2 regions of the Priestia aryabhattai genome follow, and region 2 is predicted to be linked to the other one. Evidence: riboswitches for the same ligand, from Rfam matches in the RefSeq annotation. Region 2 holds a riboswitch; the other holds the start of a gene.
The links. A riboswitch is a leader RNA that binds a small molecule or an ion and turns the genes downstream of it on or off. The one in region 2 is predicted to bind glycine.
Positions count from the first base shown of each region.

Region 1: it holds a riboswitch for glycine, as region 2 does, so the genes downstream of both, gcvT (glycine cleavage system aminomethyltransferase GcvT) here and M3225_RS23525 (amino acid permease) in region 2, are expected to answer to the same signal.

Region 1 is NZ_JAMBOQ010000001.1:867,716-883,138, reverse strand. It holds gene M3225_RS04565 (rhomboid family intramembrane serine protease) at 1-1,349, shown strand, start outside; gene M3225_RS04560 (YqgQ family protein) at 1,531-1,737, shown strand; gene M3225_RS04555 (ROK family glucokinase) at 1,740-2,708, shown strand; gene M3225_RS04550 (M14 family metallopeptidase) at 2,820-3,722, shown strand; gene M3225_RS04545 (DUF2759 domain-containing protein) at 3,758-3,934, opposite strand; gene M3225_RS04540 (MBL fold metallo-hydrolase) at 4,143-4,775, shown strand; gene M3225_RS04535 (DUF2626 domain-containing protein) at 4,813-5,049, opposite strand; gene M3225_RS04530 (Spx/MgsR family RNA polymerase-binding regulatory protein) at 5,310-5,693, shown strand; gene comGA (competence type IV pilus ATPase ComGA) at 5,962-7,014, shown strand; gene comGB (competence type IV pilus assembly protein ComGB) at 7,005-8,051, shown strand; gene comGC (competence type IV pilus major pilin ComGC) at 8,066-8,377, shown strand; gene comGD (competence type IV pilus minor pilin ComGD) at 8,319-8,801, shown strand; gene M3225_RS04505 (type II secretion system protein) at 8,785-9,123, shown strand; gene comGF (competence type IV pilus minor pilin ComGF) at 9,120-9,557, shown strand; gene comGG (competence type IV pilus minor pilin ComGG) at 9,547-9,921, shown strand; gene M3225_RS04490 (YqzE family protein) at 9,965-10,150, shown strand; gene M3225_RS04485 (YqhG family protein) at 10,176-11,000, opposite strand; gene M3225_RS04480 (DEAD/DEAH box helicase) at 10,987-12,660, opposite strand; glycine riboswitch at 12,841-12,933, shown strand; gene gcvT (glycine cleavage system aminomethyltransferase GcvT) at 13,146-14,246, shown strand; gene gcvPA (aminomethyl-transferring glycine dehydrogenase subunit GcvPA) at 14,267-15,423, shown strand, end outside.
Region 2 is NZ_JAMBOQ010000006.1:122,820-138,242, forward strand. It holds gene M3225_RS29690 (hypothetical protein) at 50-184, shown strand; gene M3225_RS23495 (YfkD famly protein) at 373-1,173, shown strand; gene yfkAB (radical SAM/CxCxxxxC motif protein YfkAB) at 1,208-2,326, opposite strand; gene M3225_RS23505 (SE1561 family protein) at 2,530-2,715, shown strand; gene M3225_RS23510 (fumarate hydratase) at 2,879-4,420, shown strand; gene pdaA (delta-lactam-biosynthetic de-N-acetylase) at 4,515-5,324, shown strand; gene rlmD (23S rRNA (uracil(1939)-C(5))-methyltransferase RlmD) at 5,487-6,872, shown strand; glycine riboswitch at 7,139-7,219, shown strand; gene M3225_RS23525 (amino acid permease) at 7,378-8,730, shown strand; gene M3225_RS23530 (PAS domain-containing sensor histidine kinase) at 9,063-11,204, shown strand; gene M3225_RS23535 (YfhE family protein) at 11,628-11,744, opposite strand; gene M3225_RS23540 (GNAT family N-acetyltransferase) at 11,846-12,406, opposite strand; gene M3225_RS23545 (amidohydrolase) at 12,662-13,789, opposite strand; gene M3225_RS23550 (TIGR01777 family oxidoreductase) at 13,851-14,753, opposite strand; gene recX (recombination regulator RecX) at 14,851-15,423, shown strand, end outside.

The sequences.
Region 1 (15,423 bases), on a different contig from region 2:
AGCAGCAAAAAGATGTATTATATGCATTACAAAGAGCTGAGAATGTGCGAAAGCAGAGCGGTAAATCAACGCTTACTCTTAACACGATTTACTTTGCGGATTTTGATCCTTTTTATACAGAGCAATCCTTAGAAAGTGCGCCAAGTCCCTCTAAAGTGAATAGCTACGTTGAACAACTAACGGCAGAGAAAGCAAGTGCTTATGAACCTCTATTCGAACAGCTTGGTCTTACATTAGAAAGCGCAGACAATTTCTCTTCCGTAGAAGAAGCCCAGCGAATAGAACAGTGGAAAAATGAAATTGTGCTTTTTGTGCAGAAAAAACAAAGCGAAGAACAACAAATAGCTGGGGATGGAAAACCTATTTTTACATATATATTTTTAGCGCTGCAAATCTTAATGTTTCTATTTCTGGAGTGGAAAAGCAGTACACAAAATACGCTCACTCTGATTCAATACGGAGCTAAATACAACCCCTTAATCATGGAAGGAGAATGGTGGCGTTTTTTTACACCCATGATTTTGCATATAGGACTTCTGCATTTGCTTATGAATAGTGTAGCCTTGTATTACCTAGGAACGCTTGTAGAGAGGATATATGGCAGCGGGCGTTTTGTCTTTATTTATATATTTGCCGGGTTTGCAGGGGCTCTAGGAAGTTTTATATGGAATACGTCTATTTCGGCAGGGGCCTCAGGCGCCATTTTTGGTTGCTTTGGAGCTTTATTGTTTTTAGCAAGAACAAATCCGCGCTTCTTTTTTCGAACAATGGGGTCGAGTTTCATTGTTATCATTGTGATTAACTTGATTTTTGGGTTAGTTGCGCCGAACGTCGATAATGCAGGGCATATTGGAGGCTTGGTTGGCGGATTTTTAGCTGCGAGCATCGTCAGTTTACCGAAACAAAAAAAGCTTTATATTCAAATTCCGGCTTTCATTTGCACGCTCTTATTAGTAGGAAGTCTGCTTTTTTATGGATATCATGAGCGTTCTGTTTATCAAGATGAGCCCTATGCACTCAGCGTAGCCGCTACGTATCTTCAGCAGAAGCAGTATGAAGAAGCAAAGGACGCCATTAAGCTTTTTATTGAAAAAGGGACAAGCAATAGTGACGTATATTTCATCAGTGCTAGTGCTGAATTTTACCTTGAAAATTATAAAGAAGCTAAAAATCAATTGAAGCAAGCTATAAAGTATGATTCAACTTATCATCAAGCTTATTACAAGTTGGCTCTGGTGAATATCAAATTGAATGATATTCAAGCAGCTACAAAAAATATAGATAAAGCAATTGCGCTTGAACCACAAAGTAAAAAATATGAAAAGCTGAAGCGACAGCTACAAAATTAAAACTGTGGAATGACGAATTTAATATTTTATACTTTACTATTGTGAGAACGTTTACTAGAATATTAATATGTAGACCTAGCAGTGGGCGTTAAATACGGCCGCTGTTTATGACTGAATGACTGTTGAGTTATCTCAAAATAAATGAATCATATCACCTAGAAAATAGGATAAAGGTGACAGAATGAATACGTTATATGATGTACAACAATTATTAAAGTCCTTCGGCATTTTTATATACGTGGGCGATCGTACTGCTGATTTAGAGCTGATGGAAGCGGAAGTGAAAGAGTTATATCAGTCTAATTTGATTGATGTACGTGATTATCAAATGGCAATTCTTTTGCTTCGTCGAGAGTTAAAACAACAAAAAGAGAAAAAGGATGAATGAACATGGATGACAAATGGTTAGTTGGAGTTGATTTAGGCGGTACAACAATAAAAATGGCCTTTATTAATCATTATGGAGAAATCATTCACAAGTGGGAAATCAATACGGATGTGAGCGAGCAAGGCCGTAAAATTCCAACGGATATTGCAAAAGCAATTGATAAAAAGTTAAACGATCTTGGAGAAGTAAAGTCAAGGTTAGTGGGAATTGGTATTGGTGCACCGGGGCCTGTCAACTTTGCAAACGGTTCGATTGAAGTAGCTGTCAATTTAGGGTGGGAAAAGTTTCCTATCAAAGATATCTTGGAAGTAGAAACTTCTCTTCCTGTTGTGGTAGACAATGATGCAAACATTGCAGCGATTGGAGAAATGTGGAAAGGTGCTGGAGACGGAGCAAAAGATTTGCTTTGTGTTACGCTTGGCACAGGTGTTGGTGGCGGTGTCATTGCCAACGGTGAAATTGTACAAGGTGTAAATGGAGCAGCTGGTGAGATCGGCCACATCACATCTATTCCTGAAGGCGGAGCGCCATGTAACTGCGGCAAAACCGGCTGTTTAGAAACAATTGCTTCAGCAACTGGAATTGTACGTTTAACAATGGAAGAATTAACGGAAACGGACAAACCAAGTGAGCTTCGTACAGTGTTAGAGCAAAATGGACAAGTCACATCTAAAGATGTATTTGATGCAGCTCGTTCAAAAGACGAGTTAGCTATGCATGTTGTAGACAAAGTTGCCTTTCATTTAGGTCTAGCACTAGCAAACTCTGCTAATGCATTAAACCCTGAGAAGATCGTTCTAGGCGGTGGTGTGTCTCGTGCAGGCGAGGTATTACTTACACCGGTAAGAGATTATTTCAAACGTTTTGCATTTCCTCGCGTAGCGCAAGGTGCTGAACTAGCAATTGCTACTTTAGGAAATGATGCGGGAATTATTGGAGGAGCTTGGTTAGTTAAATCTTATTTTGAATAATAAGCAAGAATCCAACTGAGATAAAAAAGCGCTTTGACTAAATGTCAAAGCGCTTTTTTATCATGTATCTTTTTAATCTTTACATATACATAGTGTAAAGGAGTGAAGATTATGCGAGTTGTAGATATCCAAAAGCCATACGATTACACGCGAACAATAAAAGATATACAAACACTTTTGACGTATTATCCCTATGGTTCTCTTGAATGGATAGGGTGCAGCGTACTTGGAAAGCCGATCCCTCATATTTTAATTGGAAACGGAGAGAGAAAGGTTCATATTAATGCGTCTTTTCATGCTAATGAATGGATTACCACGAATGTTCTTCTACAGTTTATTGAAGATTATTTAGCTGCTCTTCACTATGACCAGGCGTTAAATGGGCAGGATGCAAGAGCTCTTTTTGATCAAATTACGCTTTCTGCGGTTCCGGTTGTTAACCCAGACGGAGTAGATCTGGTCTTAAAAGGTCCTGCTGTAAGTGAACCTTATGCGTCTTTTCTTTCTAAAATAGGGAGAGATTTTCCAGATTTTCAAAGTTGGAAAGCAAATATCCGAGGGGTGGACTTAAACAATCAGTTTCCAGCTTATTGGGAAATCGAAAAAAAGCGTAAAGAACCTAAAGCGCCGCATTATCGAGATTTTCCAGGCTATGAATCTCTCTCTGAACCTGAAGCTCAGGCAATGGTAAAACTCGTTGAGCGTCATGATTTTGATTGTGTGATTGCTTTACATACCCAAGGAGAAGAATTTTATTGGGGGTATATGAATGAAGAGCCGGAGGAAGCAGAGGAAATAGCAAGCTATTTTGAAAGGGTAAGTGGTTATAAAGCAGTTAAAACGATTGATAGTCACGCGGGATTTAAGGATTGGTTTATTTTAGAAAAGAAAAAGCTGGGGTTCACCTTAGAACTGGGGAAAGGAATTAATCCGCTGCCTTTATCTCAAATATCGCGCGTGTATAATCCGACCAGGGCTATTTTAGTTGCGGCAATGGATTATCTATCTATTTAAAAAGCCATGCAAAGCATCTGCTTTGCATGGCTTTTTTAATGATGTACCGCCGGATAGCCGTGATGTATAATGGTCATCACGGTAAACCATCCGAATACACCGAATGTTAGTACCGAAAAACCAATGCCTAATATGTTTTTATTTCTAAAAGATGAAATAGCTGCAAATACGCCTAGCAATGTTGTTAGTGCAAAAATAATCATAAGACCCACTCGAAGGAACCTCCTTTAGGCAACTTAAAATTAAAGCGCTATCATTAGCTTATCCCTTTAATTGTAAAACTTTTCTAACCGTTTGTCGAGATGAAAACCAATCTTTCTTTCGCTTCTTTGGCTTAGAATGGTCCTTACTTTCATTTATAAGATGATGTGTGTATGATAATGCATATAACGGAAATAAATTTTACAAGGAGGACACATTATGAACTATCATCGTATACCGCTAGGACCTATTCAAACGAATTGTTACGTCGTTGCTAACGAAAAAAGAGAATGTTTAATTTTTGATCCGGGAGCTCAGGGAAAACAGCTGGTTGAATTTCTCGAAAAACAAACGTATAAACCATTAGCTATTTTGCTGACACACGCTCATTTCGATCACATTGGAGGAGTAGAGGAGATGAAGAATCACTACTCTATCCCGCTTTATGTACATAAAAACGAAAAAGAATGGCTTCATAATAGTGACTTAAACGGTTCGAAATTTTTTGACTTAGGAGAAATCACAGCTCCAGATGCAACCGATATTATTTCATCCGAAGGCAATTTAACAATCGGTTCATTCCAATTTGAGGTGTATGAAACGCCTGGTCATTCTCCTGGCAGCGTTTCATATTATTTCAAACCGGGTAACTTTGTAGTATCTGGTGACGCGCTTTTTGCAGGCGGCATCGGACGCACAGATTTACCTGGAGGTAATCAAGCTCAGCTGTTAGAAAGCATCGAATCGAAATTGCTGTCCCTTCCAGAAGATACGCTTGTACTAAGCGGTCACGGACCTGAAACAACTGTGGGACACGAAATGGATCAAAATCCTTTTCTAAATGGTTTTTAAGAATACAAAAAGCGATGGAAGCCCATCGCTTTTCTCTTTACTGTCCTGGTGTCATCATAAAAGTTGACCAGTACGTGAACCCCACAAAAAAGACGGTCAAATATGCTCCGAAAACGTAAATGTACATTCTTTCAGACAGCTTTAAATAACTAAGAATTACAAAAAAGCCTGTTTGAGCTAAAAAGAGTAAAGAAGTCTTATGCATGTGACCGAGGTAAAACATTACAGTAAAAATTGCTGTCCAGAACCCCATTACACGGTACATTCTTTCCACGTCCATTTCCTCCTTTATCACACTTAGTTAGTGTCATGATGAATGTCATCGTTGTGTAAGCACTAGAAAGCACTTATGAAACTATATCGATACTTTTCCATTATAATACATCCTTCCTTTCCTGAAAACGCTATCTTTTCCTTGAAATACGACAGAAGAAAAAAGTTATACAAAACGTGTGCGAAATTCTATACAAATGTTATACAAAACATGTACAATATATATAAACAAACTATAACTAAAAAACGGGAGGGTTTCATATGGAAGAAATTAAATTTTATACGTACCCGAGCTGTACATCTTGTCGTAAAACGAAAAAGTGGTTAGTGAAGGAAGATATAAATTTTAAAGAGCGTCATTTATTTAGAGAAACACCTACTCATAAAGAAATGCTTGAACTTCTTTCCATGACAACAGAAGGGATGGATGAACTTCTTGCTAAAAGGAGTCAAGAATATAAAAAGTTAAATGTTGATGTGGACAGCATGACGTTATCAGAAGTAGTCAATCTATTAATTGAGCATCCCCGTTTGCTTCGCCGACCAATTTTAACAGATGGCAAAAAGCTTGTAGTAGGCTATAACGAATCCGCTCTTAAAAATTTAGTCAAGAAAAAAACAAGTCTTGCGTCTCTAGTTGTGTAAGCGTACATGATAAAAAAGCTCAATTTAGTAAATACCGAATAAAACGACAGCGTAGAGTTTACATCACGTTGTCTTTTTTTTATGTAATCGTTTAGAGGTGTACAGAAGTTGTACACTGTGTACAAGGATTGAAACGAAAAAAAGAAACGTATACTAAAAAATTTATAAAAAATAAAAAAAGAAGGAGGGAAATCTCGAAAAAGGTCGAAATTACTGTTCTAGATGTTTTAACAATCATCTTTATTACAAATAAAGGAGCGATGATCGTTTGACCGAAATTGAACAGTTTGCTACTTACGTTATACGAGATGCATGTGAGTGCCGAAGTTCTGATGTGCATATTGTGCCCCGAAAGAAAGATGCTGTGATTCAGCTGCGAATTGACCAGGAGCTTATTTTAAAGAGAGTCATTTCGAAGGAAATGTCTGAACGGCTCATTTCGCATTTTAAATTTTTAGGAGGAATGGATATTGGTGAGCGAAGAAAACCTCAAAATGGTGCCTTGACCACTTCCATTGATCACTACCAAGTAAATCTGCGTTTATCGACTCTTCCTACTTCTCATGATGAAAGTCTTGTTATTAGGCTTTTACCGCATCAACAATCTACATCTCTCAAACATTTATCTCTTTTTCCTGAACATACTAAAAAGCTTATTTCTCTCTTGAAATTCTCTCATGGATTGATTATTTTTACCGGTCCTACAGGATCAGGTAAAACCACTACTTTATATACTCTTTTACACGAAGTAAAACACCTTTTAAATCGAAATGTCATTACTCTAGAAGATCCTATTGAAAAACCGAGTGAAACCGTGCTTCAAGTTCAGGTAAATGAACGCGCAGGGATTACGTACACGAGTGGTTTAAAAGCCATATTGCGCCATGACCCAGACATTATCATGGTGGGAGAAATAAGAGATAGTGAGACAGCCAAAATTGCTGTGAGAGCGGCGCTTACCGGGCACTTGGTTCTGACAACGATGCATACTAAAGATACAAAAGGCTCTTTGTACAGGCTGCTTGAGTTTGGAGTTAGCTTTCAAGAAATGGAACAGACTCTTGTAGCAGTAGCCGCGCAGCGCCTTGTAGAAATTCGCTGTCCGCTGTGTCCCGGAAAATGCCACCCCGTATGTAAAAAAATGAGGAAGCATCGTCAGTCCAGTATATATGAATTGCTTTACGGCAAGGAGCTTAGCGCAGTGATGAGAGAAGTGAAAGGAGAAAATGCGGATTATGATTATAAAACGCTCCGAGATGTTATTCTGAAAGGAATCGCGCTTGGCTATTTATATCCGCATTCGCTAGACGGATGGGGGTAAAGACAAACAGACAAAAAAGGTGGTCTCTTGCTCAGCAAGCTAAAATTCTTAAGCAGGTCTCTAAACTTTTAGAGAAAGGATACACTCTTTCTCAAGCTCTTTCGTTTTTGACGTTTCAAGTATCTAAAAAAGAAAAAACGGATATTGAAAAATGTCTTGAACAATTAAAACGAGGAGAATCTTTACACGATGCTTTTGTTAAACTTCAGTTTCACCGTGATATTTTAAGCTATTTATATTTTGCGGAACAGCATGGAAATCTTCAATTTGCTTTAAAAGAAAGTAGCTCAATGATTGAAGAAAAAGTAAGGCATCGTAAGAAATTTCAAAAGCTTGTTCAATATCCCGTGTTGCTACTCCTGTTTATTCTTTCGGTTTTGTTTGTTTTAAGTACGGTTCTACTTCCACAGTTTGAAGCTCTGTACTTATCCTTTGGAAACAAACAGTCTTCGTTTATCCTCCTGTTTATGAAGGGGATGTCGCTCTTTCCTTTTGTGTTACCTGTAGTCATCAGTATGCCAATCATCCTCTCTTTGTTTTATGTGATTTATATCAAAAAATTGCCTCCAGTAGTTCAAATGCAGCTTTTTATGAGAGTTCCCGTTATCCGAACATTCACAAGGCTATTTAACTCTTACTTTTTTTCTGTTCATATGAGCAATTTATTAAACGGCGGTTTATCTATTTATGAATGCTTTGCTCTTTTTCAAAAGCAGGAGCATCATCCATTTTTTCAAGTAGAAGCTTTTGCTTTTACAGATCAACTTTCCTCAGGAATGCGACTAGATCATATCGTCTCAGCTAAATCTCATTATGAAAAAGACTTGGCTCAAGTTATTGTGCATGGACAGCAGAACGGTGAGCTTTCTCAAGAGCTGTATGATTACAGTTTATTTATGATGGAAAGAATGGAACAATTTATTTTTCGTATTTTAAAATATGTACAGCCACTTACATTTTTATTCATCGGGATTGTCATTCTGCTTATGTATATGTCTGTTATGCTTCCGATGTTAGAAGTGATGTCGAGCTTGTAGAAAGGTGAAAGAATATGATTCTAAAAGGTAATAAAGGATTTACTCTTATTGAAATGTTAATTGTTATGCTTGTTATTACCGTGCTTTTGCTCATTATGATTCCAAATGTGTTAAAGCATAATACTGTTATTAACAACAAAGGCTGCTCGGCTCTTGTCAAAACCGTAGAGGCTGAGGTACAAGTATATGAACTTGAAAACGGCGAAACACCAAGCCTAGAAGAGCTTGAAGCAGGAGGCTACTTAAAAGAAGGCACCGTATGTCCAAATGGTCAAGCTATTCAAATTGACGGTACCGGAAAGGTTACAGCTAGTGGTTCTTCTTAAGCAAAAAGGATTCACTCTCATTGAAATGCTAATGGTTTTATTTATTGTGCAAGTGATGATGTTTTCCATTATCGTAACCATTCGGCCGCTTGTGGAATATTACAAAATCACATTATTCTTGCGACAGCTGCAAAGCGACACGTTTTATGTGCAGCAGACAGCCATGAACCGAGAATCTCCAATTAAAATTAGCTTCGCATCGAAGGGAACAGAATATATTGTTTCTGATTCTCGAGCCGTTCTTTATAAACGCACCTATGACTCCACCATTCATATCGCGTTTGGAAGCGGAAATTCCACGATACAATACAACAAAAACGGAAATATTTCTCAAGCAAAGACCATTTTTATTAACAACCAAAAATTCAAATACAAAGTTACTTTTCAAATAGGTAGAGGCCGTTTTTATGTGGACAAGATGTAAGGGTCAGCAGGGCTATACGCTGTTAGAAATGCTTGTTTCATTTAGCATGCTTCTACTCCTAACCGGTACAATTATTCCTTTGTATGTTCAGATGAAGGAAGCAGAAAAGAAGCAATATGTTTCGTACCAAGCTGATGCTATCTTGCACGAAGAGCTATTGAAATATAAATATGAAGCAGGATATAAACGGCGAGAAAAAATCGTAAAAGAAAACGTTGCGTTTTATCTGAAGTGGAACGGAGAGAGTACTCAAAAGCTTTGTGTAGAATGGACAGATTCCACTGAGAAAATGAAAAAGAAGTGTGATGTGATGTTAAAGTGAAAAGTGAAAAAGGCTTTACGCTTGTGGAGATGTTAGTCAGTTTTACTCTTTTTTTGATCATCGTTTCGTTTTTGCCCATTATCATTCCGCTAGCCAAGCAAACATATAATCCAGACTTTAGTATGAATGAAATGGAGTGGGAAATTTTTGTGAATCAACTTGCTATGGAATATCGAGAAGCAAAAGAAGTGGGAATTCATGCGACTACTCTTACTTTGAAAATGGAAAATAACCAGATCATCACTTATGAACGCTATGAAGACAAGATAAGAAGACGAGTGGATGAAAGTGGCCATGAAGTTGTGCTGCAGCATATTAAGAATATTATGTATGAACAGCAAAAGGAAAGGCTGCTGATTCGTTCAACAGACGGTTTTAACAAAGTCAGAGAAGAAACCATTACGACGTTTTTGATGCTTGCTTATGAAACGTAACGAGCAAGGATTTATTCTACCGGTTGTTTTAGCATTTTGTGCGCTTTTTCTTCTGTTAGTAGCTCAGCAAACCACATATTTTGTGACGAAAAGTTCATTTTATCAAGAAGTAGAACAGAAAAATCGTCTGCAGCATCTTTTAGAAAATGCGGTTGTACATGTGAAAAAAGAAATAAAAGAACATAATAAATCCCCATCTGCACCTTTAGTATTAGAAACTGGTACGGTTTCATACGAAGTAGTAAGTGAAGATGAACAGATAATTATCCTAAAAATAAGGTGTCAAACATTGCAAGGAAGAGCATTGACGGAAACGGCATATATTCAAAAAAAGGATCAACACATTGTGAAGTGGACGGATTAAGTCTCTTTCTCTCCGGATATAATAGTGCTGAGGAGATGATTATATGAAAACGAATGATTATGTAAAATATATGACTCAGCAATTTGTACAATATATGGATCAGCCAAAAGAAGAAAGGAAAACGAAAAAGATTCAAAAAAAAGAAGAGCGAGCACCTTTTGCAAACAGATGGTTTGGGATGATTCCGCTGTCGTTTATGCTGTGGTATCGAAAGAAAAAAGAAAGATGAGCATATGATATGCTCATCTTTCTTTTTAACCGGCTTGTGTTTTGTTAAATTGACGAGACATCGTTTCGGGCGATATGTAAAATAAGCCACCGTTTATAAACTTAAATAATATAGTTGGTTCGTACAGTTCTTGAAGCGCTGTTTTTTCTGTCATATATATTTCTGGCAGCTCTTCTGCTGTTTCGTAAAAATGATCAAGAAGCGCTAAGTCTTCATACCATCTCTCCTGCGCTTTTTCAGCCCATTCAGTTGGCTGAGCTTTAACATAGTCAGTCACATATGATGTGAGTCGTGCGATCGCACTTTTAGGTTTAATAAAAGGTGAGAGAGTAAAGCAATAGTCTGAGATTTTAGATGACAAATTTTGATTAATGATTAATTCATGAAATGATTCAATAATTTGTCCATTGATTAAATTAATGCCAAGCGACAAGAGCTCATCTTTTTTACGATCGCATTTGTACGAGACTTTAATATTTAATGCAAGCCAAGGGTGTAAAGGCTGATTTGTTGGCTGAGCTGATGCAACTTGTTCATACAAGTGAATAAACCCGCCTAGCTTTTGAGTAGAAGCGAAAATTTGGTGCAGCCTAGGTGAACCAAAATGAATTCGTTCTCCTTGAACGGAATCGTCTTCAAATGCTGGGTCTGTAATGAAAGTGAGGGAAGCAGGAGTTGCTTCTCCTCCTGTCTTTTCAATATAGTGCCAATAAAATGGACGATTCATCAATTCTTTATCGAGTTCAATCGTTAATTGAACCGTCAGATAAGACGGTGTTTCTGTTACAATAGAACAATTATTAGCTAGAAAATAACGTTTTAAAAATTGATGAATATCAGTTTGCTGCATGCTGATCCTCCTCGCTGTCTTCGTATTGAATAATAGACGTCAAGTTCTCCATTTTGATTTTTATTTCTCCTTCACTCCGTGAATGAAATAAAATATCTTGAATATGCTCTTCGATATTTTTTAAATCAAGCTTTGTTAAAATATCATCTAACTCTCCAACAACTCGTTCAAAAAGATTTATTTTTTCGTATAACAATTTTAAAATATGTTCTTCGACCGTATGTTGAATTGCTAAATTGTAAATGTGAACATCATGTTTTTGACCTAAACGATGGACCCTTCCAATTCGCTGTTCTAGACGCATTGGATTCCACGGTAGATCATAGTTAATGATATGATGACAAAACTGAAGGTTGATTCCTTCTCCGCCCGCTTCAGTGGCAATAAATACTTGCGCGTGGCTTTCAAAAAGCTGCTTCATCCAGTCTTTTTTACCTCGCTTAAATCCTCCTCTAAACGGTACAGAGGTAATTCCATGCTGTTTTAAATACCACTGTAAATACAGCTGAGTTGCTCTATACTCAGTGAAAATAATAACTTTGTCATCAATTTTTTGAACGAGTTCTAGCACTTTTTCTGCTTTTGCATTTTGCGGCACTTGCTGAAGTAATTCCATTAACGGAGTAATCATATGTTCCGTTAATGCGCTGTTTTGATCTTCTTGACGTTCCAGCATGTTTTTTAAGGTCATATACACAGCTTCACGGCTGCTGCAGGCTTCTCGCTGCAAGGTTAAAATTGAAAAAGCGCTTGAAGGGTGAAGCCCGTTTCCTTTAAAAGACGTAATCGCATCGTATAGTTCGCGTTCTTTTGGTGAAAATTCGACAGGAATGGTTTGAACAATTCGCTTTGTCCATTCGATACCCGTGTCGTGGCGGCGATTTCGAATCATAACTTTGTTAACAAGCTCTTTTAAGTATTCATCATTTTGCAAAGAACGTTTTTTAGCAGAAAATAACTCTTCAAAATAGTCTTTATTGCCGAGATGTCCAGGCTTCAAAAGAGAGACTAAATTAAAAATTTCTTCAATTCGATTTTGAATTGGTGTTGCGGTTAGCAACAGACAAAATTTCTTCTTCAGACTTTGAACAAATTCATAGTTTTTTGTTTTGTTGTTTTTGAGTTTATGAGCTTCATCAATGATGATGAGGTCGTAGTCTTGTTCTAGCACAATTTCTCGGTGAGGAGAACGTTTTGCTGTATCAATTGAAGACACAACGATGTCACACTGATCCCACACATATGATTTTCTTTGAGGGACTGCGGGAATATAAAATTTTTGATTCAATTCCATAGCCCATTGTGAAACAAGCGAAGCTGGAACTAAAATGAGAACTTTTTTAACAAGTCCGCGAATCATATATTCCTTTAAAATTAACCCCGCTTCAATCGTTTTCCCAAGTCCTACTTCATCTGCTAAAATGGCTTTCCCATTCATTGTTTCAACTACTTGTTTGGCTACTTCGAGCTGATGAGGAAGCGGCGTTAAATCGGCTAGGTGTTTTGGGCTTTGTAGTCCTTCAAATTCTGAGATAAGCGTTTGGTCTTCTATTTCATAGGCAAGCTTATACAAATCCCATGCAGACCAAGGGCCGTCTTGCTCCAATTTAGTCGAGAAGGCCGCTTCCCATGTTTCATCAATGTTTAATTTCACTTTCATAATAAAAATGCTCCTTTGTGAAAAATTTTTATTGAACAAATGATAAGAATCAGGTAGGATAAAAATATATTTAGAAAATTTTAAAAAGAAAATAGATTAGCACTTTACAAATGATTGTGTGAATAAAGATAGATACATCTTTCAGTAGTATGCCCAACTTTACCAACTTTATAGAAGCGAATGATGACACGGGGAGAGACTACTTGAATGTAGCGCCGAAGGAGCAAGCAATAAAATTGTGAATCTCTCAGGCAAAAAGACTCTTGTTTGACGCAGCTCTGGAGAGTGTCTATGCGTTTATAGACCACCCACGAGGCAAACCTATTTGTTTATAGGTAAACTTTCAGGTGAAAAGGACAGAGACTTCCTACTAAATACAGTAGGGGGTTTTCTGTCCTTTTTTGTTTGGATACATAGTGATCCCCACACTATTTGAAAACTCCCCGTTATGAAAAGTTTCACGTGAAAAAGAGGAGGACATGAATATGACAACAGAATTAAACAAAACGCCGCTTTATGATACCTATCAAAAATATGGTGCCAAAACAATTGATTTTGGTGGATGGGCTCTTCCAGTTCAATTTTCTTCTATTAAAGAAGAGCATGAAGCTGTACGTACAAAGGCAGGTCTTTTTGATGTTTCTCATATGGGAGAAATTCTTGTAACAGGAGCTGATAGCTTAGCTTTTCTTCAGCACACGATGACAAATGACGCTTCTACTCTCGTAGATGGAAAAGCGCAGTATACGGCTATGTGTTATGAAGACGGAGGCACGGTAGATGATTTGCTTATTTATAAAAAAGCAGATCAAGAGTATTTGCTAGTCGTAAATGCTGCTAATATTCAAAAAGACTATGAGTGGTTAGCGTCTCACAAACAAGGAGATGTAACGCTCGTTAATCAATCTGATGAAATTGCACAGCTAGCTTTACAAGGTCCTTTAGCAGAAAAAGTTCTACAAACTTTAACGAACGAAAACTTATCTTTATTAAAGCCATTTACATTTGCTGATGATGTAGAAGTAGCGAATGTAAAAGCTCTTGTTTCACGTACAGGATATACCGGAGAAGATGGATTTGAAATTTACTGTTCTTCAGCTGACGCCTCTCACTTGTGGACGGCTATTTTAGAAGCAGGCAGTGCTGACGGTGTGTTGCCTTGCGGATTAGGAGCTCGCGATACACTTCGTTTTGAAGCTACTTTGGCTTTATATGGCCAAGAGCTTTCAAAAGATATTACGCCAATTGAAGCTCGAATTGGATTTGCAGTAAAAACAAACAAAGACAGCTTTATTGGAAAAGAAGTGCTAAAAGAACAGCGTGAAAGCGGAGCGCCTCGTAAATTAGTAGGAATTGAAATGATTGATAAAGGTATACCACGACACGGTTACGAAGTATTTGCAGACGAAGAGCAAATTGGGTTTGTGACAACAGGTACACAGTCACCTACACTAAAGAAAAACATCGGTTTAGCGCTATTATCAGCAGAGTATTCAGAGCTTGGTCAAGAAGTGGAAGTGCAGGTTCGAAAAAAACGCTTAAAGGCAAAAGTGGTTTCAACACCTTTTTATAAACGTTCAAAGTAAGCTTTGGGGAGGAATTTAACATGTTACATCGCTATTTACCAATGACAGAACAAGATCAGCAGCAAATGTTAGCAGCAATTGGTGTTTCATCTGTTGATGATTTATTTTCAGATATTCCGCAGCGCGTTCGTTTTCAAGGAGAATACAATATTAAAAAAGCTGCTTCAGAGCCTCAGCTATTAAAAGAATTAAATAATATGGCTGCTAAAAATGCTCATTTAAAAGACTATTCTTCTTTTTTAGGAGCAGGGGTTTATGATCATTACATGCCGGTTATTGTTGATCATGTTATTTCTCGTTCGGAATTTTATACGGCCTATACTCCATATCAACCAGAAATTTCTCAAGGAGAACTTCAGGCCATCTTTGAATTTCAAACAATGATTTGTGAGTTAACGGGAATGGACGTGGCCAATTCTTCTATGTATGACGGAGGAACTGCTTTAGCAGAAGCCGCTATGCTTAGTGCGGGTCAAACCAAAAAGAAAAAAGTACTTGTCTCTGCGGCCGTTCACCCTGAGTCAAAAGATGTTTTAAAAACGTATGCGAAGGGTCAATACATTGAAGTGGTAGAAATCCCTGCAGCAGACGGCATAACAGATATGATTGCATTAGAAAAAGAGATGGGAAATGACGTGGCAGCTGTTATTGTCCAATATCCAAATTTCTACGGGCAAATCGAGCCGTTAAAAGAAATTGAAGAAATTACTCATCAAGAAAAATGCATGTTTGTTGTTTCCAGTAATCCTTTGTCATTAGGCTTATTGACACCTCCTGGAGACTTCGGAGCGGATATTGTTATTGGAGATGCACAGCCATTTGGTATTCCAAGTCAATTTGGAGGTCCACACTGCGGATACTTTGCAACTACGTCTAAGCTTATGCGAAAAATTCCAGGGCGATTAGTAGGGCAAACTGTGGATGAAAACGGTAAGCGAGGGTTTGTTTTAACCCTTCAAGCTCGTGAACAGCATATACGCCGCGATAAAGCGACGTCTAACATTTGTTCAAATCAAGCGTTAAATGCTTTAGCGGCATCAGTTGCAATGACAGCTTTAGGTAAGCAAGGTGTAAAAGAAATGGCGCTGCAAAACTTATCAAAAACGCATTATGCATATGAAGCGTTAAAGGCAAAAGGGATAAATGTAGCATTTGAAGGACCGTTTTTTAACGAATT
Region 2 (15,423 bases):
TTATGGTTATGGTGAACATAGGTTTCATGTGTTTAGTTGCTTCTAGCTGTTGATTGGAGAGCAAGGCGAAGACTCCTGCGGGAGAAGCGAAATAGATGAGACCCCGCAGGAGCGTAAGCAACGAGGAGGCTCATCGGCCGCCCGCGGAAAGCGAAGTCTTGCACGGAAATCAACAGCGGTGTAACAAGTGACCCATACTAGCGCATTTATCCAATTTGTTCGTCTTTAGATTGGATTGATTTAGTTATGTCTTAATCTCTTCTTTTTGTGTAAGTAAATGGAATAATTTCCCTTTTATTATTCAGGATAAAACAGGAGATGTTTGAAAAAACTATGGTTGCATTCATTAACGATGTTGAAAGGAGTTTCTAGATGTTACGTAAATTGCTTTTATTTGTGTTTACCATCATTATTTCATTTTCATGTTCAACGAAGATCGCCATTGCTAAAACAGCTCAGCCTACCATCAACGTGCCTTCTTCAGCTTTAAATATTTCAAAAGAAAATACCTATCCAAATGCTACTCAAGATACGCCATACTTGCAGCCGAGTGAGTTCACAAAAGAGCTCATTGAAACATCAAATGTAAAAATTGAAAACCCTGATTTAATTCGTATATTAAATGAATCAAACATTTCTAAAACTCCATGGGCAATTGGGTTCAGAGCAACCATTTTTTTAGGGCAGTGGCCATTGAATTATGAATCAACAGAAACAAATGTTAACTGGCAGCACCAGCGAATCAATACAAATCATTATGATAACAGAGCAGGAAAAACTCAGTACAAAATGATGTACAGCCAAGAAAATCAAAGCCATGTAAAAGGCGGATTAACAGCAAAAGTGCCTCAGCCTGATCATGTTAAACAAATGATGCTAATCGAAGCAGCTAAAAAAACAAAGCTAACTTTATCATTTCAAACGTTTGTAGGTGCCGGAACGAAAAAAGACCAGGTCTATAACGTAGCTCCCAAAAAAGTAGGTTATCTGTATGCGTACACGCCTGCTGTAAGTGAAAAGGGAAAAGTAACGTATGGAGAAGTGTATGTAACGGTAAAAGGCAGCAAGCGTTCAATTGTAGTGAGAAATGTAACGTCTCAAGGAATTGGAGCATGGATTCCTGTACAAGATTATGTCTCCTTAAGCTTTGGTGCTTACGATCAGCCGAGATAACAAAAAGAGATTCCATCGATGGAATCTCTTTTTGTTATTTTGTAATGTTCGCTTCAAGTTTGCTAAAATCAGTATCTCGATAATAGCTGTTTTTCACCAAAATATTAGGTCCTAAACACGACACAGCTGAACAATGACAGCTAAGTTCTTTAGAAATAGTGCTTTGTTGCCACGTATCAAAAGCGTCTGTAAGTTTTGTATCTTGAATGTTGCCAAGAGGAGGTGTATCACCGAAATCCGTTACGATAATATCTCCGTCGAAGATATTTACATTTAGGCGAGAGCGCCCGTCTGGATCGTTTCGAACGGTTACATTTTTACTGCTATACAAGCGCTGTAAGAGCGCTAAGTCTTCCTCATTGTTAGTGCATGCATAAAACGGTAACGTGCCGAATAGCATCCAGACATTTTCATCTCGAATATCAAGAAGGTGATGAATAGCTTGACGCATTTCAGGAAGAGATAATGTTTCTAGGGTGCTGGCAAAGTCACTTGGATACATAGGGTGTACTTCATGACGCTGACAAAGCATTTCATCAACAATTTGACGATGGATCTTTTTCATATGAGGAAGTGTACGTTTATTTAACATCGTTTCAGCTGATACCGTTACACCTGCTTTTACAAGAGCGCGGCTGTTTTCAATCATTCGGTCGAAATATTTTGCGCGCTGCTCATAAGTAGGCTTTCGTTCCATCATTGCAAAGCCAGCTTCTACAAAATCGTCCATCGTTCCCCAGTTGTGAGAAATATGTAAAACATCTAAATAAGGGATGATTTGTTCGTAACGAGAAAGATCTAATGTTAAATTTGAATTAATCTGTGTACGGACACCTCGTTCATGTGCATACTTTAATAAAGGCACCACATAATTTTTCACAGAAGATAGAGACATCATAGGCTCTCCCCCCGTAATGCTTAACGCCCGAAGAGTTGGAATTTCATCGAGACGTTTTAAAATTAAATCAAGCGGAAGTGCGTTTGGGTCTTTTGGCTGCAGTGTATATCCAACTGCGCAGTGCTCACACCGCATATTACAAAGGGTCGTTGTTGTAAATTCAACGTTTGTGAGCGTCGGTTTGCCATATTGTTTCATATCTAAATACGCTTCCCACGGATCGAACTCCGGGGTAATTCGTTGTAAAGTGGCCATAAAAAAACTCCTTTTATTTTTCCGTAAAGTGAAATGATTATGAAAGCATCTCACGGTCCGTCCTGCTAGACTAAATTATACGTCTCATTCATAACGGACACCAGTGACTATTATGGATTTTATTGCTTTTAGTTGTCAAATATGAAAGTATTCGTTAGGATATAAAGAAATACGAATGAAAAGCTATATCAGGAGGGTTTAAAATGGGAAACGCCGTTCGAGATAAAGATTCACAAGTACGTTATTTAAAAGATCGTTTGAATATGTTTGTACACGTATTAGACTCAATGGAGCCTGAAAACACAGACCTAGAAGACATTGACCGTTTAATTAATATGATTGATGACCTCGAAGCAAAATGTGAACAGTTTAAAAAAGATAAAGAATGAACAAAGGAAAAAGCGCTAGAAAAACTAGCGCTTTTTTGCTTGAAGTGGAAATCCTCCTATAAAGGTCTTTCGAAACAATTTTTGAAGGAGTATAATAAATTTTGAAAGTTGTACGACAGATAGATAAATACATACATTAGCGGGATATGGGAGGAATTAAGTGATGATTGAAGCTTTAAAACAAAGCATGTACGATTTAATTGTTGAAACATCTACAAAATTGCCAAAAGACGTTCGACGTGCTATTGCAAAGGCAAAAGCGCGTGAAAATGCAGGAACACGTGCAGCAATGTCTTTAGCGACCATTACCAATAATATTAAGATGGCGGACGATAACTTATCGCCAATTTGTCAAGATACAGGTATGCCAACATTTAAAATTAAAACCCCTGTAGGAGTGAATCAGCTTCAAATTAAAGAAGCGATTTATTGGGCAATTGAGGAAGCAACAAAGCACGGAAAGCTTCGCCCTAATTCCGTAGATTCGTTAACTGGAGAAAACAGCGGTAATAATTTAGGCGGAGGCACGCCGGTTATTAAGTTTGAACAGTGGGAAAATGACTATATTGATGCGCGTCTTATTTTAAAAGGCGGCGGCTGTGAAAATAAAAACATTCAGTATAGCCTACCTTGTGAAGTAGAAGGTTTAGGTAGAGCTGGTCGTGATTTAGACGGCATTCGTAAATGTGTGATGCACTCTGTGTATCAAGCACAGGGTCAAGGCTGTAGTGCCGGCGTCATTGGTATTGGAATCGGTGGCGACCGTACAACAGGTTATGAATTAGCAAAAGAGCAGCTGTTCCGAAACTTAGATGACGAAAATCCAAACGCTCAGCTGAAAGAATTAGAAGAGTATGTAATGGAAAATGCCAATAAGTTAGGAATTGGTACAATGGGATTTGGCGGAGAAACGACATTGCTTGGCTGTAAAGTCGGCGTTATTCACCGCATTCCTGCTAGCTTCTATGTGTCAGTTGCTTATAACTGCTGGGCTTACCGCCGTTTAGGCGTTAAAATCAATGCCGATACAGGAAGCGTTCAAGAGTGGCTGTATCAAGAAGGCGAAGAAGTAGATTTTAATAAAAATGCAGGCGCAGAAGAGAAACAAAATGCAGATGAAACAAGAGAAGTTGTATTACAAGCACCTATTACAGAAGAACAAATTCGTGAATTAAAAGTTGGCGACGTGGTACGCATCAACGGTATGATATATACAGGACGCGATGCCATTCACAAGCATTTAACAGATCACGATGCGCCAATTGATTTAAATGGACAAATCATTTATCACTGTGGTCCGGTTATGTTAAAAGATGAAGATGAAAAATGGCACGTAACCGCTGCAGGACCAACAACAAGTATTCGTGAAGAACCTTACCAAGGGGATATTATGAAGAAATTTGGTATCCGCGCGGTTATTGGTAAAGGCGGTATGGGTCCTAAAACGCTTGCTGCTCTTCAAGAGCACGGCGGTGTATACTTAAATGCTATCGGCGGAGCTGCACAGTATTATGCTGACTGCATTAAGAGCGTAGAAGGCGTCGATTTGATGCAGTTCGGTATTCCTGAAGCAATGTGGCATCTAAAAGTAGAAGGTTTTACAGCTGTAGTGACGATGGATTCACATGGAAACAGCTTGCATGCAGACGTAGACAAATCTTCATTCGAAAAGCTTGAGCAATTTAAAGAGCCGGTATTTAAATAATCATACGTCCGGAACGTATGGTAAAAAGTAACGTTCATGAACGAGAAAATTGAGTGGATACTAAGCGTAAAATGACTTCCGAAAGGAGCTTCTTATGCGCCGGTTCACCTTTTTTCTCGTTTTTTTATTCGTGATGTCAACAGGCATAGCATCTGTTGAAGCACAAATGTATCCAAACACTCCTATCAGCTGGGGGTTTCAAAAAAGTAAAAATCACAAGCCCGCATCCGCAGGTACAGCTTATGAACAAATTCTTGCTAAGTATGATGCTTTTTACCTCGGAGATACAAATGAAAAAAATATTTATTTAACGTTTGATAACGGTTATGAAAATGGTTATACACCCCAGGTATTAGACGTGCTCAAAAAAAGAAAGGTTCCTGCGACGTTCTTTGTAACAGGACACTATTTAAAAGAAGAGCCTGAGCTGATTAAGCGAATGGTAAAAGAAGGGCATATTGTCGGGAATCATTCATGGCATCACCCTGACTTAACTCAAGTAGATGATGCACGTTTTAAAGAGGAATTACAAAAAGTAAAAGATGAATACAAGCACATTACAGGTCGTGATGAAATGAAATATCTTCGTTCACCTAGAGGGGTATTTAGCGAACGAACGCTAGCTCTTTCAAAGCAAGAGGGCTATACGAATGTATTTTGGTCACTTGCCTTTGTTGACTGGAAAGTGAATGAACAAAAAGGCTGGCGCTACTCATACGACAACATGATGGCTCAAATACATCCAGGTGCCATCATGCTTTTGCATACCGTTTCAAAGGATAACGCGGATGCGTTAGATAAAGCGATTGTGGATTTAAAAAAGCAGGGCTATAGGTTTAAAAGTATTGATGATTTAATGAACGAACGCAAACAAATAAAGAAAAGTCCTTCTAAAAAGAAATAAAGATAAAAACCGACGGGAATGTTTCTCCTGTCGGTTTTTTGCTGTTGAAGTGTTATAATATGCGTTGATGTCTTTTTTAAAGCTATACGGTCTAATAGGTTTTAAGCAGCTAAGGACCGTTAATAACTATATAAAGAATTTAAACTAATCGGAGTTGGTCTCATGAATAAACCAAAAACTGAAATGAAAGTTCAAAAAGGACAAACATTTCCGTTGACTATAAAAAGACTCGGTATTAATGGAGAAGGCGTAGGATATTTTAAGCGCCAAGTCGTCTTCGTGCCGGGAGCATTACCAAATGAAGAAGTGGTTGTAGAAGCAACAAATGTTCAGCATAAGTTTGCCGAAGGAAAGATTAAGCGAATTCGTAAAAAATCCCCTCATCGCGTAGAAGCACCCTGTCCTATTTATGAACAGTGCGGAGGTTGTCAGCTTCAGCACTTATCCTATGAAGGTCAGTTAGAATCCAAGCGCGATATTGTTCTGCAAGCGTTCGAACGTCACAGTTCATTAAAAAAAGTAGAAGCGAAAACACGCCAAACAATTGGCATGGAAGATCCGTGGGGCTATCGTAATAAATCTCAGTTTCAAGTAGGTGTGGATAAACAAAAAGTCATCGCTGGTTTGTATGGACTGAATTCTCATCGACTGATTGACATTGAAAACTGTCCTATTCAGCATGGAGCCACGAATCACGTGACAAAAGAAATAAAACGAATTTTACAAGATCTTCAAATTCCTATCTACAATGAGCGCAAACGCCGTGGGATTGTACGTACCATCGTATCTCGAGTAGGATTTGAAACGGGTGAAGTGCAAATTGTCCTGATTACGGCTAAACAAGAAATTCCGAAAAAAGAGCTGCTGATTAAAGAAATTCAGCGTCGTCTACCGGAAGTGAAATCGCTCGTACAAAACGTAAATGGTCAAAAAACATCGCTTATTTTTGGAGACGAAACGTTTACACTCGCTGGAAAGTCGGTGATCCAAGAAACGTTAGGAGATATCTCGTTCGAACTTTCAGCACGTGCATTTTTCCAGTTGAATCCTCTTCAAACAGTGAAGCTATATGACGAAGTAAAAAAAGCAGCTGCGCTAACAGGCAATGAAAAAATTGTAGATGCCTATTGCGGAGTAGGTACAATTGGCTTATGGCTTGCTAAAGATGCCAAAGAAATTCGCGGAATGGACACGATTGAAGAATCCATTGTAGATGCGCGAAAAAATGCTAAAGATCATGGGTTCGAACATGCCACATATGTAACGGGTCCGGCTGAAAAATGGATGCCGCAGTGGGTAAAAGAAGGCTGGAAGCCAGACGTTATCGTCGTTGACCCACCGCGAACAGGTTGTGATGATAAGCTTCTAAAAACAATTTTACAAGTGAAGCCAAAGAAAGTGGTTTACGTTTCTTGTAATCCATCCACATTAGCGAAAGATGTGCAACAGCTGTCGAAGGCTTATAATGTTGATTACATTCAGCCTGTGGATATGTTTCCTCATACAGCGCATGTGGAGAATGTGGTGAGTTTGACGTTGAAGAAGTGAATAGGTGAGAAGTGGAGGGCAGGGCTGGGTTTCTGCTCTTTTTTGCTTGGGGTAGGGTGAGCCTTATCACAAGTAAAGGAATAAGGTTTTTATGATTGAATACATTTTATTCCCTTCTTTTGAAAAAGGAAAATAAATGAAACTGATCTTTCCTGTTGACAAAGCATGCGACTGGTATTAGAATAAACAACTATTCGACAGTCATTATATTGATCGAAAAATTTAATACGTAGAAAGCTATGATTGCTATGGATCACACTATAGCAGGAGCAGCTTCTGGAGAGATCGCGAGAGTTTCGCGACGCCGAAGGGTTCACAATCTCAGGCAAAAGGACAGAAGAGTACCGGATATTTATTTGGCATGTTAATAATTGTTAGCATATACTATAATATTTGTTATTCTTATGACCATGAGATTGGAGCGCATCCAATCTCTTTTTTTATTGGACTTTATTTGTAGTCCGCACGATTGCATCAAAGGTTTTATTGTTAGGAGGAGTTAGAGTTGGAACAACGAGAATTAAAGAGGGATTTATCCAATCGTCATGTTCAGCTAATCGCGATTGGGGGAACCATTGGTACGGGGTTATTTTTAGGTTCTGGTAAAGCAATACAGCTTGCAGGTCCCTCTATCATCTTTGCTTATTTAATTGTTGGTATTGCGCTTTTCTTTGTGATGAGAGCGCTAGGAGAACTGCTGCTGTCTAAAGCAGGTTATCAATCGTTAACAGATATTGCTGAAGAGTATCTTGGACCGTGGGCTTCATTTGTAACGGGATGGACCTACTGGTTTTGTTGGATCATGACCGCTATGGCTGATGTGATTGCAGTTGGTGTATATGTAAAATATTGGTTCGATATCCCTCAGTGGATTCCTGCACTTATTTGTGTAATCATTTTATTAGGGCTTAACTTATTAACCGTAAAATTATTTGGAGAATTAGAGTTTTGGTTTGCTTTAATAAAGGTTATTACGATTCTTGTGTTAATTGTTATTGGGGTTATTTTGCTGGTAATGGGATTTAAAACAGATGCAGGATCCGTTACTGTTCAAAATCTTTGGAATCATGGAGGACTGTTTCCAAATGGAGTTTCAGGTTTCCTACTTTCATTCCAAATGGTTGTCTTTGCATATGTAGGGGTTGAATTAGTAGGGGTATCGGCAGCAGAAACATCAAATCCAGAAAAAAATATTCCATCGGCCATTAATAAAATCCCGCTGAGAATCTTATTTTTCTATGTTGGAGCGCTTATCGTTCTCTTATTTATTAACCCGTGGATGGAATTAAATGCAGCGGAAAGCCCGTTTGTTAAAACGTTTAGTTTAGTCGGAATTCCACTTGCTGCTGGAATTATTAATTTTGTTGTATTAACTTCAGCCGCTTCTGCTTGTAATAGCGGGATGTTTTCAACAAGCCGTATCTTATATAATTTAAGTAAAAATGACCAAGGGCCATCTAAGTTTGCAAAACTGAACAAAAATCACGTACCAAGTAATGGATTGTTTGTATCTACGCTGGTCATTTCAGCGGGAGCTCTGTTAAGCAAACTTATACCAGACCAAGCTTTTGGCATTGTAACAACCATTAGCGCTATTTGTTTTATTTGGGTGTGGAGTCTCATTCTGATTTGCCATCTAAGATATAAAAAAACGCGCCCGCAACTGCATGCAACATCAACATTCAAAGCACCATTAACACCCTTTATAAACTATGTTGTGCTAGCGTTGTTTGCAGTGATTCTTGTTATTATGATGTTTTCTGATGCTACGCGTCCATCCTTATTGTTGACGCCTGTTTGGTTTATTCTCTTATTTGGTTTTTACTGGACTAGAAGGAGAAAGAAAATAAATCTTTAAAGGCAAGAAAATCAGCAGTAAATGAACCTGTTTTTTAATAAAAGAAATAGTAAACTTGTGACCTCATCATTCCGTGATGGGGTCTTTTTATTGGAGGATAAATAATTGATTTCTACTGCATGAAGAAAATGCAGGAAGCAAAGGTTATATAAGAACCCTAAAGAAATTGTTCTAACAGAAAACACAGTGATAAAGCTCATAGTTTTCTTATAGCAATGTAGAACAAAATGCTATTCTTCTGTGTCTAAAGGTGGAATTCCGTCATTTATATGGAAAAGTTTTCATTTTGCAGTACAATGGAGGTAGACTTCATTAGATTAAGGTGAACAAACATGAAATGGTTTAAATCTCATACGTTTTGGAAAATCTTCACGATTAATGTGCTTCTTATTTGTACCGTACTGACGCTAATGTTTATTGTTTCAAGAGTTATGCTGCCTAATATTTCTCAAGATCAATATCGACAGGTAACTGATAAAACCGTCAAGAGAATGAAAGAGCAAATTAACGTCGTCATTAAAGATATTTGGAGCCTGGGCGACGAGGTACAGCGAGATCCTATTTTTTTATCGGATGATGAACAAGAGATAGACAAAGAACTGCAGAAAATAGTCAATATTTCACCGTATATCGATAGCGGAACCATTTTTAATACAAAAGGGTATGTTGAGCATTATTACCCGAATGATTTAAAGAGTATGAAACATGTGAACTTAAGTAAAAGAAAATATTTTCAAGAAGCGCTGCGAACCAAAAAAATATATTTAAGCGATGTCGTTTCAGCAGATACAAAGCATTACATTGTGGTGATGGCGATTCCTATTTTGGATGGGCAGCAAAATGTAAAAAAGGTCATAAATTTAGCGCTGCGCATTGAAGAAAATAAAAGCTTTCAATCCATTTTTCGAACGTTCGATATAGGAGAGAACGGCTATACGTTTATTGTAGACCGCAATGGTAGAATTATTTCTCACCCTGAGAAACAGAGAATCGGTGAAAATGCCAGGGGAAATGAAATCGTCCAGGAAACGATGAATCATAAATCAGGATATCAGCGCGTTGTGAACACCGAAGGTAAGTATTTCTTTGCGTCTTTCGAATATATTCCTGTTTTGGATTGGGGAATTATTGCTGAATTACCCGTTGAAGAAATTTACAGGCCTTATAAAATGTTTGAAAAAACGCTTTGGACCGTTTCAGGTATTACAATTTTACTGCTTTCTTTTTTTACTGCGTTATATGCAAGGGAAATTGTGAATCCTATTCGTAAACTATATGAATTGGCGGAACAAGTAGCGCGCGGGAATTTTAATCAAAAAATTCCGGAACGAGAAATTGAGCGGGGCGAAATCGGTATTTTATCTAAACAGTTTAATGAAATGATTAGCTATATATGCCATTCTAAAGCAAATTTACAGCAAAAAGAAAATCAGCTGCAGGAACAAAAAACGTTTTTAAGACAAGTCATTGACATTAATCCAAGCTATATTTATGCTATCAATCAAAAAAGGGAGTTCATTCTCGTTAATGAATCTTTTGCGTTGCTGCTAGGTGAAAAATCTGATGACTTGATTGGACAATCAATTGATAAATATCAGTTCAACCTTCAATCAGACCTTTTATATAAAGGGGCGTTTTCAAATTGTACGCAAAAAGGGATGGTATTAGAAGAACAGTTTAAAGATTCGAAAGGAAACTGGCGCTGGGTCGAAACAGCAAAACTTCCTATTGTGAATAAAAAACAGGAAGTGATTCAAATGCTGTGCGTATCGACGGATATTACGGAGCGTAAAAAAGCAGAAGAGAAGCTTAGAACTTCTGAGAAGCTTGCCGTTGTAGGAGAACTTGCAGCTGGAGTGGCTCATGAAATCAAAAATCCTTTGACCTCTTTAAAAGGTTTTGTTCACTTATTAAAAGAACAACATCCCAAAGATGCTTTGTATATAGATATCATGGAAACTGAATTACAACGAATGAATGGAATTGTAGAAGAATTTTTGATGTTAGGAAAACCTCAGGTCATGAATGTTGAACCTTTGAATATGCAAGCGCTTGTTCAAGAAGTGTGCTCACTTCTTGAACCTGAAGCAGTAGAAAAAAAGGTAGCTTTCATATTTGAAAGGGACGACCATTTACCACAGGTGTATGGAGATAAAAATCAGTTAAAACAAGTATTTATTAATATTATTAAAAACTCTATCGAAGCAATGCCTGAAGGAGGGGATATTCATATTACTATTAAAGCAAAAGAAAACCACCTTTGGCTGCAGCTTGCTGATGAAGGACAAGGTATTCCTCCTGAACGGTTAGCGAAGATAGGCGAGCCTTTTTATAGTACAAAAGAAAAAGGTACAGGCTTAGGGCTGATGGTCAGCTATCGGATTATTAAAGCTCACCATGCGCAGATGACATTTTCTAGTCAGTTAAATCAAGGAACAAGTGTGGATATATTGTTTCCAATCATAAAAAAGTAGGGGAACTTCCCCTACTTTTTATTATTATACTTATAATATATCAAAAGCCTTGATATTACTAAAACAAATGAAATTGCTAAAGGAGATATCCACAAGTTAACAAGAAGTTAACTGCTGAATTATATAGGATATTCACAACTTTATCCACACTATTCACATTTTTTCAGAAAATTTACATAAAAACTACCCACTGTCATTTCAAGTTATGAAAGCGGTAATATACATATTCAATAAAGTTATTCACATTATCCACATAATTGTGGGTAAACTTTGTGGATATATTAGAGTATTAAAAAAACTTAAATCATACGCATAAAATCTTCGTGTTATTATTTTTACATAATATAAAACGTCCTTCCGATACACACTGTACAGAAAGGACGTTGGTATGATCAAGCGTTGGATAGAGATGTTTTGCCTCACTTATTTTTTCGTGTAGCCGCCTGCACGGTCTGCTTTTTTAAACTCGCGGCCGTAATAGATTTCTTGAGCGCTACTTAACGTATTTTTTGCGTTTTCTTTTCGTTTCTTTTCAGACATAAAAAAACCTCCAATTAACGTTTTTCGATCATGCTACTTATTTTTTCCAGAACCTCTCGTTTTTAATCATAAAAAAAGCTCTCCGTGTAACGGAGAGACTCTTACGCTTCTTTAAGCTGATGATCTTCTTGAACGTCTTGTTCGTGACGCAAGTAGTATAATGTATACAAGTCTTTTGGAATTTCGTATAAATCATATATGACTTCATGTTGATTAATTTCATCGTATAAAGCTTTGTGCGTTTCATTCGCAAGTACTGCATAAGGCAGTTTTTCTGCAGCCTTAATAGACCTAATATTGATTTTGCGAATTCGCATAAAAATTCGCTCTATATTTAACTCAAAGAACAGTTCATTAAAGAACGCTTCTTTTGCAATTTGATTATATCCTTTTCCATGAAACGGTTTGCCAAGCCAAGTGCCTAAAAAACCAGCTTGGTCCTGTACATCAAATAAATTAATGGTGCCGATAGGATTACCCCATTCATCTAAAATCGTGCGAGAAATAATTTCTCCATGTTCTTCTGCTTCCATCGTTTGTTTAGTCACAAATAAGAATTCTTCATAGGAATGGGCTTTATGACGAACAAAAGGGAAGACATCAGGATGTACCATGAGTTCGTATAGAGATTGACAGTCATTTAGGTCACGTTTTTTTAACATAACTTTTCCCTCCTGATCGAGGGTATATACAGACTCCAATCAAGTCCCCACCCTCGAAATTTTTTAATAATTAAAAAAATTTCGGGGTGGGAATCGAACCCACTAGAACCAGTTACCTGGTGGCGCACCATTTGCCTTCCCATTACAAGTCAACAAACATAAAAAGTCAACGTGTGATGTTTATGCTTTTGTGAAATTCACATGCTTCTAAACGTATCATACTAAAAAAAATTAAAAAAGAAAATAGGTAAAATGTTAATTTTTTTTAAATAATATTTTACCATCTATCATGGTGAAAATGGGCTTTGCTAAGTAGTGAAAGGGATGATGGCTCCATAGCACTAAATCAGCGTCTTTTCCTGCTTCGATACTGCCGATTCGATGATCGATACGGAGATTCCGAGCAGCAGCAATCGTGATGCCTTCCAATGCTTTTTGCTCTTCGAATCCTTCACGTACGGCAATGGATGCACAAATATTTAAGTACTGAATGGGTGTATAAGGGTGGTCTGTTGTAATGGAAACTTCTACTCCTTCATTGCAGAGAGCTTGATAGGTTTTCCACGTTTTATTCTTCAATTCAACTTTTGAGCGGCGTGTTAAAGTTGGTCCCACGCTTACTTTTAAATTTCTTCCACCCAGCTCTTTAGCAATTAAATGGCCTTCTGTACAGTGTTCAATACGAACGTCTAAATGAAATTCATCTGCTAAGCGCAGAGCTGATAGAATGTCATCGGCTCGGTGAGCATGAATTCGAACTGGAATCGCTCTATTCAGGGCTTGAATGAGCGGTTTGATTCGCAAATCATCTTTATTGTCATTGCTTTTTGCATGATAAAAGGCTTCTCTCAGCATGCCCATAATACCCATTCGTGTAATTGATTCTTTATTGCCATGGCTGTGAATTCGTTTTGGATTTTCTCCTAGCGCAATCTTAAGTCCAGCTGTCTCTTGAATCAACATTTGAGAAATACTTGTTCCGGCTGTTTTAATAACGGATGTTGTACCTCCAATCACATTTGCACTTCCCGGCATAATGTGTACAGACGTAATACCCGCTTCAATGGCATCTTTAAACCCAGGATCTAAAGGATGTACACTGTCAAAAGCTCGGATATGGGGAGTCATAGGCTCGATTGTTTCGTTAGCATCATTCCCGGCCCAGCCGGTTCCTTCATCATATAATCCTAGATGTGTATGAACATCAATAAATCCAGGGAATAAATAACGCTGTTTGCAGTCAATGACTTCTACTTGAAGAGGAGGCTGCAAGTTTGGTCCAATTAAAACAATTTTTCCACCTTGAATGAGCACATCACTATTATAAATAGGTTTTGACGTAATAGGATAGAGCGTTGCATTTTTCAAGAGAATGGTTTTCATAAAGGATACTCCTATCTATCGGCAGCTTAGTCACCTGTTTTAGGGAAACAACAAAGAATAACTAGAGCAAATCTCGCAAGGCATCTTCTAATACAGTATATGTAAAAATGTAATTCTGTTGAATCAATTTTTCAGGTAAAACGCGCTGTCCTTTTAAAATAATCATGCTCATTTCTCCCATCAGCAGCTGAAGGCCAAAGCTAGGTACGGGCATCCAGTGAGGGCGATTCAATACTTTTCCAATCGTCTTTCCAAACTCTTTCATTTGAACGGGATTTGGGGCAGTTACATTAACAGGTCCCTCTATTTGTTCGGTATGAATACAATAATCAATAATTTTGACGACGTCTTGAAGATGCACCCAAGACATCCACTGCTCTCCGGAACCGACTGTTCCTCCTGCAAATAATTTATAAGGAAGGGCAGTAGAAAGAAGTGCGCCGCCATCTTTACCTAATATAACGCCGAATCTTGTTAAGACAGTACGAATATTGAGTTCCATAGCTTTTAGCGCTTCGTTTTCCCACTTTTTTACCGTTTTAGCTAAAAAGTCTGTACCGATGGATGGAGAAGCTTCTGTGAACGTTTTTTTAGTTGATGTCCCGTAATAACCAACAGCGCTTGCATTTACGTAAAGGGATGGTTTTTCGGGTAAGGCAGCCATAATGCGAAGGATTTCTTGAGTAGAAGAAAGGCGACTTTCCACGATAGCTTTTTTGCGCTCGTCCGTCCAGCGGCCGCTGTTAAGTGAAACGCCAGCTAAATTGATAAAAACGTCTGCTCCTTCTATTTGCTCTTCAGGTTGGCTATTTTCTTGCATCCACTCTACATATTTAAGTTTCGGATCTCTTGCGGCTTTATCTGCATTGCGTGTTAAAATATATACATAATGTTTTTGTGTTAAGAAATGTTTTGTTAAAGCTTTACCTACGAATCCAGTTCCTCCAGCAATAACAATTTTCATATGAACTTCCTCCTTTATTGAGATAAATAAAAATGTGTATGATACGATTGGCGGTTCTTCAGCCATCAATTTAATAAGAAATATGAGGTGAAGGTGAATGCCTGTTGTCACAAAGATCACAACGCAAAAGAATAGCGGTGAACGTTATAATGTGTATTTAGATTACGGTAAAGGTGAAGAGTTTGGCTTTGGTGTTGACGAAAATGTCCTCATCAAATACGGCTTAAAAAAAGGTCGTGAGCTTGATGAGTTTGAATTAACGGAAATTCAGTACGCAGATGATGAGAAAAAAGCTTATAATTTAGCGATCACTTACTTATCTTATCGAATGCGCTCTGAAAAAGAGGTACATGATTATTTAAAGAAAAAAGAAATTAACTCTACTATTATTCAACAAGTTATTCAGAAATTAGTGAGCCACCGTTATTTAAATGATGAAGAGTTTGCGAAAGCATTTGTGTTAACTCAGATGAATACGACACCAAAAGGACCAAATGTGATTCAAAGAGAATTAAAAGAAAAGGGGATTTCTGACTCCATTATTACCCTTAGTTTATGTGAATACCCTGAAGAACAGCAAATTCAAACTGCTGTGAAATTAATTGAAAAGTTAAAAGGGAAATACAAGAAATTATCTCAAGTGATGATGAAACAAAAAATGGAACAAGCA